One region of the Microbulbifer sp. SE14 genome, then DNA from elsewhere that is predicted to be linked to it. Evidence: predicted binding sites of a transcription regulator. Region 1 holds the regulator's gene; the other holds the start of a gene.
What was found. The regulator FNR, encoded in region 1, switches genes on or off when oxygen is low (the NO sensors DNR and NnrR bind a similar motif). The targets are predictions, from matches to a motif close to TTGATNNNNATCAA.

Region 1 (3,416 bases):
AAATAGAGGTCGCCGTAGGAGCGGTAGGTGCCGTAGCCGGCCAGGGTCTGGATATCCACATCCACATCGCGGACAAATGCATCCGCCTCACCGCTGATCAGCGAGTTGGTGTACTCACCCTCGAAACCCCAGCCGGAGGGCAGGGTAAAGCCGCCGCGCAGGCCCAGGTTGATCGGGCTGTCGGCGTTGGGCAGGTCTATGTCCATCAGCCCCACGGTGGCGCCCCAGTAGCCACCCTCGGCAGAGGCGGCGGAAGAGCAGGCCAGCGCCAGCGCAGCTACACCTTTTACAATCTTACGCATAGGAATTCCCCAATTTGTTGTTGGTCAATAATTGCGCGGATTCTAACCGCCTTATTAGCCGCCGAACAGTTACCGGGTCACAGAAGTGGGTGGTAATCGCCGCAGAGCATCCTGTGACAGCAACTGTTGTACGTTTGTTCCAAACCGGACCCTTCCGCTGTTGTGCTATCCCGCAGCGGCTTGATCCAGATCAAGCCGCTGCCCCCCGTCCCGACAACAATGGTTGTATCGGAAAATATAGGAAGACCTGGGATGGATGCTATCTACCGGCAACTGTGCTGCGATCACAGACACATGCAGCAATTGCTCGATGCCTTCGAGCAGTTGCTGCACGAGTTGGGCAAATACGACAGGGATCCGGCCACCCTGGGCCTGATACTGGAAGCCCTGGACTACTTCTCGGTCTACCCGGACAAATGGCACCACCCGACAGAGGAGCTGGTGTTCGCGCGCCTGCTGGCCAGGCCCATTCACGACCGCTTCTCAGTGTTGGCGGCGCAGCGGCAACACGAGCGTATCGCCGCTGCCACCAAGCAGATGAGCGCGCTGTTTTACGCGGTGGCCAACGACGCCGCAGTGGAGCGGCGCATGCTGGTGAGCGCCAGCAACGTCTACCTGGAGTTGCAGCGCAGCCATATGGAACTCGAAGACCGCGCCATATTCCCGCAGTTGGAGCTGTACATGACCGCGAAGGACTGGGACCTGATCCGCGCCCAGGTCCGGGAACTACGGGATCCCCGCTTCAACACCGACACCCGGAAGATCTACGAATCCCTGCACCAGTACCTGACCGAGCCATGGCGCGCGGAATCGCGTTCGCATAAGAGGGAAAGAATGAGCTGCTGGGGGGCAGAAGCAGCTGACCTCAATCAAGTGGAAAGCACGCTATCGAACGGCTCCCCGAATTAGCTGTCGCCGTCAAAACTGCAGTGGGTGCCGGCCAGTTCACTGAGGCCGACCAGGTCGAGAATTTCCACTTCGCGCCCACTGGCGCGGATCAGTTGTTCCTTCTGGAAACGGGAGAAGAGGCGGCTGACCGTCTCCGCGGTGAGGCCCAGGTAATTGGCGATATCGGTGCGCGGCATCGAGAGTACGATGCGGCTGGCGGAATAGCCGCGGCGGGCATAGCGGCTGGAGATGTTGATCAGCAGCGCCGCCAGGCGCGTATCGGCGGAGCGCTTGCCGAGCAGCAGCAGGATATCGTTCTCCTGTTTCAATTCCTCGGAGAAGATGCTGTAGATCTGCTGCTGCAGCGCCGGCACCTGCTGTGCCAGCCCTTCCAGTTGGGAAAAGGGCAGCACGCAGACACTGCTGTCCTCCAGCGCCTCGGCGTAACTGGGGTGGCTGCGGCCGCTGTAGGCATCCAGACCCAGCAGTTCTCCCGGCAGCGCGAAGTGGGTCACCTGAGTGTCGCCGTCGGCGGCGATGGCCGCGGTCTTGAAGCTGCCGGAGCGAATGGCATAGAGATTGGAGAAGGGATCGCCGGCGCGGTACAGGGATTCGCCGGCCTTGACGAGCTTCTTGCGGCGGGTCACCTGTTCCAGCCGGTCGATCTCGCCGTCGGACAGGCCCGCGGGCAGGCACAGGCGCCTGACCGAGCAGTTGCCGCAGTTTACCGCTGTCTGTGATTCCGTCATGGGAATACCCGCCCGTGGCCGCAAAGGTATCGTACCGGGGGCAGCGCCCCCTGCTCGGGATACTACACCTTTCACGAAACTAGAGCACACGGGAATAGCGGGCGGCGGTTTCGCCGCCGTGCAGATGGCGGTCGAAGGCCGCGGCCGCATTGCGCAGGAACCAACGTCCGCGCTCGGTGACCCTCAAGGTATCCGCGCCCCAACATACCAGGCCGTCGTCGAACATCGGTCGCAGGCGATCCAGTTCCGCGCGAAAATATTCCTCAAATGGCGCGCCGGCGCGGTGGGAGGCCTCGCCTTTGTCCAGGCGCAGGCGACACATCAGTTCGCCGATCAACCACTGGCGCAACCGGTCGTCCCCGTCCAGCAACCAGCCGCGGCCGATCGCCGAGCCCCGCTCGCCGATCGCCTGGGCGTATTCCTTCAGGCTGTGCAGGTTCTGCCAGTAGCCGTCGCGGCTGTAGCTGATCGCCGAGGCCCCCAGTCCCACCAGCGCGCCCGCGGGCATTACCGTGTAGCCCTGGAAGTTGCGCGCCAGCAGGCCCGCCCGGGCCGCCCTGGCCAGCTCGTCGCCGGGCCCGGCGAAGTGGTCCATGCCCAGAAACTCATAGCCTGCCTCCCCGAGCTTTTGCACCGCCGCCAGCTGCATGGCGATCTTGTCCGCCGGCCCCGGGATCAGGTCGGTATCGATCAGCCGCTGCGCCTTGAAGCGGTGCGGCAGGTGAGCGTAGTGGTAGAGGGCGATACGGTCGGGGGCCAGTTCCAGTACCCGATCCAGGGTGCGCTGCAGGCTGGCGGGATCCTGCCGCGGCAGGCCGTAGATCAGGTCGTAGGAGACGGACTCGAAGCCGCGCTGCCGCGCCGCGCCGGTCAGTTGCGCCACCTGTTCCGGGCTGCAGATACGGTTGATCGTGCGCTGTACCTCGATATCGAAATCCTGGATGCCGAGGCTGAGGCGGTTGAAACCCAGTTCGCGCAGCGTATCCAGGGTGTCGATTTCGAGGGTGCGCGGATCCGCCTCGATGCTGTACTCGACACCGTCGCCGGCGCGCAGGTCGAACACCTCCCCCAGCCCCCGGACCAGGCGGCGCAGGTCACTATCACCGAGAAAGGTCGGCGTGCCGCCGCCCAGGTGCAGCTGCGTCACCGGCACGTCAGCGACCCTGTCGCGGTACCAGTGCGCTTCCTGCAACAGGCTGTCGAGGTAACTGGAGGCTAGCCCGTACTGCTGGGTGATCACCTTGTTGCAGGCACAGAAGTAGCACAGGGAGCGGCAGAAGGGGATATGCACATACAGCGACAGGCTGCGGATATCCCGCAGCGCCGCCCAGGGCTCGGCGCCGTTCAGCGGCGCGAAGCGATCCGCGGTGGGATAGGAAGTGTAGCGCGGACAGGGGCCGCTGTAGCGGGACAGCAGCTCCGCGGAGAGTTCGGTGGAGGGTTCCGCACCGCCTGGGGCAAGCGCCATGACCGGGTA
Region 2 (3,416 bases), on a different contig from region 1:
CGGTGCACGCACTGGCACTGCACACCTTCAGCCCCGAGGAGTGGGAGGGGGAGGCGCCGCAGAGCCCAGAGTGCCTTGGCGGCGGCAAAAAATAACGCGTTTTTCACGCGGCTTTTGTGCCTCTATCCCTCCTTATCTACCGCCGGTTCGCAGTTCGGTCGTCGGGCTGCGCCGGCGTATAACATCATTTCCTGACCGGTTTTCCTCACTCGGCAAGTGTGCGAGACGCCTCCATACCCCTGCCGCGGGTGGAGTTATTTCCTGCCAAAAAAATAACTGGCGCGCCTAAATCGCAGTAGTGTTCTTTTTTGGCGCCAATAATTGGTGTTTTTTTCTACAGCTGTGTTTTCACGCGACTAGACTGACCATTGATTGGGCTGATTGCTGTTTTAATCTGCTGAAAATCAATGGAGTTACCTCAGATGAAGATGATGCGTATCCTGACCCCGGTTCTGGCGCCCCTGGCACTGGCGGTCTCCACCAATGCATTGGCAGGGCCTTCTGGATATGTTCCCGCCCCGCCTCCTCCCGAAACCCAGGAGTTTATCGTCCGAATCGGTGCGTCTTATATAAACGCGAATTCGGACCAGATGACTTTTATCGATGAATCTTTCCTGTTCTTCGACGGCTTCCGGGCAACCATGGATCCGGATGACGAATGGGGCTGGAATATCAGCGGTGTCTGGAAGCCCCACGATCATTTCGGATTCGAGTTGATGTATGTCGACGGCGATGACCATGTCGGAGGCGACAGCAAGGGATTCTTCTCGATTTCCGGAATAGAGGGCACCGAGATTCGGAACCTCGGTAAATTCGAGGCAGACATGAGCTTCGCGTTTGCCAACTGGTATCCGCTGGATCCGTCCTGCATGTTCCAGCCGTATGTCGGTGTCGGCCTCAACTATACGGATTTCAGTGGCGAGAGCTTCCGGAGCCTTGTGCGCCAGGATCTCGATGATCTCGGTCTGACCGCGGACATGACCATGGGACATTCCTGGGGATATGCATGGCAGATCGGCGCCGACTTGAATTTCGGCCACGACAGCGCCTGGCTGGTGAATGTGGCAGCGATCTATGTGGATTCGGAAACTGATCTGGGATTCGATGTCCGGCAAGAGCCTTCAGTAGAGCCGGATCCTAACTTTCCCATAATCGTTTCCGGCGACTATCTCTACAACCCGTGGGTTTTCAACCTGTCCGTTGGCTACAGGTTTGACTTCTGACTCCTGCAACAGGAACACTATCGAGGGCGCTTCGGCGCCCTTTTTAGTTTGTGCGAAAATTTTGGTGAGGTTTTTTGGGTGGCGCAATTTTCTTCATTTTCTTCCGGCAGCCTGCTTTGGCCAGGTTGTAGCATTTCAGTTGATGAAATATGCGCCAGGCAGGCGCCGCAAAAAATTGCGCGCCAACTTTACACGAAAGTTCCAATTGCCTGCCGAAATGCCGGATATTTTTTCTACAAAGATCTATCTCGCGTCTAGTCTGAAAGTGATTGGGTTGATTGTTGTCCAAATTACCGAGAATCAACGGAGTTACCAACGATGAAGATGACGCCAATCCTGACAGCTGTGGCAATTGCAGTTTCGACCACTGTGGGATCGCAACAGGCGCTGGCTGGACCTTCGGGCTATGCCCCGCCGGTTTCTGCTCCGCCCCCTGTCTGGGGGGCCGGAACCACAGGGGTACGCGTGGGCGCTGCCTATGTGAGCCCGGACGATGACGACCTGAATTTCCGCCACTTCGAGACGTTCGACGACGACAGGTTCAGTGCTCGGCTGGAGGCCGACGAGGAGTGGACCTGGCAGATCAGCGGTTTCTGGATTCCGGTGGAGCACTGGGGCCTGGAGGTGAACTATATCGATGGTACCGAGGCGGACACGGATTTGAGATTGAGGGATGAGTTTTTCATCGGCCCCGATATCGTGGTCGACGAAACCGTTCGCCTGCGCGACATTGGCGAATTCGAAGCCAATATGAGCAACCTGTTCGTGAACTGGTATCCGATGGATCCCAACTGCCTCGGCCAGGTGTACCTCGGTCTGGGAGTCAACTACACCGATTTCGACGGAGCTCATTTCCGCCGGGGACTGTTTGACAGCCCGGACTTCGACGATGTGGATGGCCGCCTGGAGCTGGGCCACTCTTGGGGCGTTGCCGCCCAGGTGGGTGTGGACTGGGTGTTCGGCCGGCACAGCAACTGGCTGGCAAACGCCGCACTGATGTATATCGATTCAGATACTGATGTCACTTTCCGCTTTATCGATCGGAATACTGGCGCCACCATCGACCGCGTCAGGGCCGACTACGACTACAACCCCTGGGTCTTCAATCTCGGCCTGGGATACAAATTCAGCATGTGATTTCACTCGTCAATCAAGGGGCGCTTCGCGCCCCTTTTTCTACAGTCGTGCCTTTCCGTGTCTAGACTGAAGGTGATTGGGCTGATTGTTGTTGAATCAGCCGAATATCAACGGAGTTACCCCTTATGGAAAAGACGCGCATTCTGACACCCCTGGCAGTCGCAGTTTTCGCCACGGTGGGAGCGCAGCAGGCACTGGCCGGTCCGTCCGGCTATGCTCCGCCGGCCCCCTCAGCGCCCCCGGCTGTCTATGAGGCCGGCACCGTGATGCTTCGCATCGGTGCCTCCTATGTCGACCCCGATGACGACACTGGCAAGTGGAGATACGACCGGGACCTGTTCCCGTTCCTCGACGGGCTCAGGTACGAACTGGATAGCGAAACCACCTGGAACTTTACCGCGGGCTTTATGCCAGTGGACCACTTCTCGGTGGAGTTCGGCTACATCGGCGAATCTGAGCACGATCTGGACCTGACCGGCTTGCAGGGGTTCTTTGTCGATGAGTTCGGGGTCACCAGGATTGGTGCAGGAAGCATAGAGCGCCGTACCGGTACCCTGATGGTCAACTGGTTCCCGGTGTGCAAGGAATCCTGGGTACAGCCCTATATCGGTCTCGGCGGTCACTACACGGACTTTGACAATGAGAGCTACCGCCAGATCGCAAATGACTATCTGGCAGAAGTGGCCGGCGCAATCGGGCCGGCCCGGTTGATTGTGGACGACGACTGGGGCTGGGCGGGCCAGATAGGAGTGGACATCATGCTGGGCCGGGACAGCAACTGGCTGGTGAACGCCGCCGTGCAGTACCTGGATTTGGAAGTCCAGACCGACTTGCACTATCCGGTGCCCGGATTCTTCGACCCCGTCGTCATCAATGCGGCGAGAACAGAAATTGAACTCGATTCCTGGGTATACAACCTGGGCATCGGCTACAAGTTCTGATCTTCTCCCGATTGCCAATCGGCAGAGAAAGGCGCTTCGGCGCCTTTTTTGTATGGGCGGTGTTCCCGCTGTGCAAAACGGCTGTCCATGATTTTGTCATTCGGGCCATCCCTGG

Region 2: the regulator FNR is predicted to act here: its motif matches at 1,498-1,511, upstream of AC6R19_RS18675 (OmpW/AlkL family protein).

What each region holds. Positions count from the first base shown of each region.
Region 1 covers NZ_JCBAJA010000017.1:65,652-69,067, forward strand. The annotation lists gene AC6R19_RS13285 (outer membrane beta-barrel protein) at 1-302, opposite strand, end outside; gene AC6R19_RS13290 (hemerythrin domain-containing protein) at 555-1,211, shown strand; gene fnr (fumarate/nitrate reduction transcriptional regulator Fnr) at 1,208-1,939, opposite strand; gene hemN (oxygen-independent coproporphyrinogen III oxidase) at 2,019-3,407, opposite strand.
Region 2 covers NZ_JCBAJA010000031.1:53,752-57,167, forward strand. The annotation lists gene AC6R19_RS18665 (BolA family protein) at 1-95, shown strand, start outside; gene AC6R19_RS18670 (OmpW/AlkL family protein) at 423-1,223, shown strand; gene AC6R19_RS18675 (OmpW/AlkL family protein) at 1,689-2,360, shown strand; gene AC6R19_RS18680 (OmpW/AlkL family protein) at 2,486-3,301, shown strand.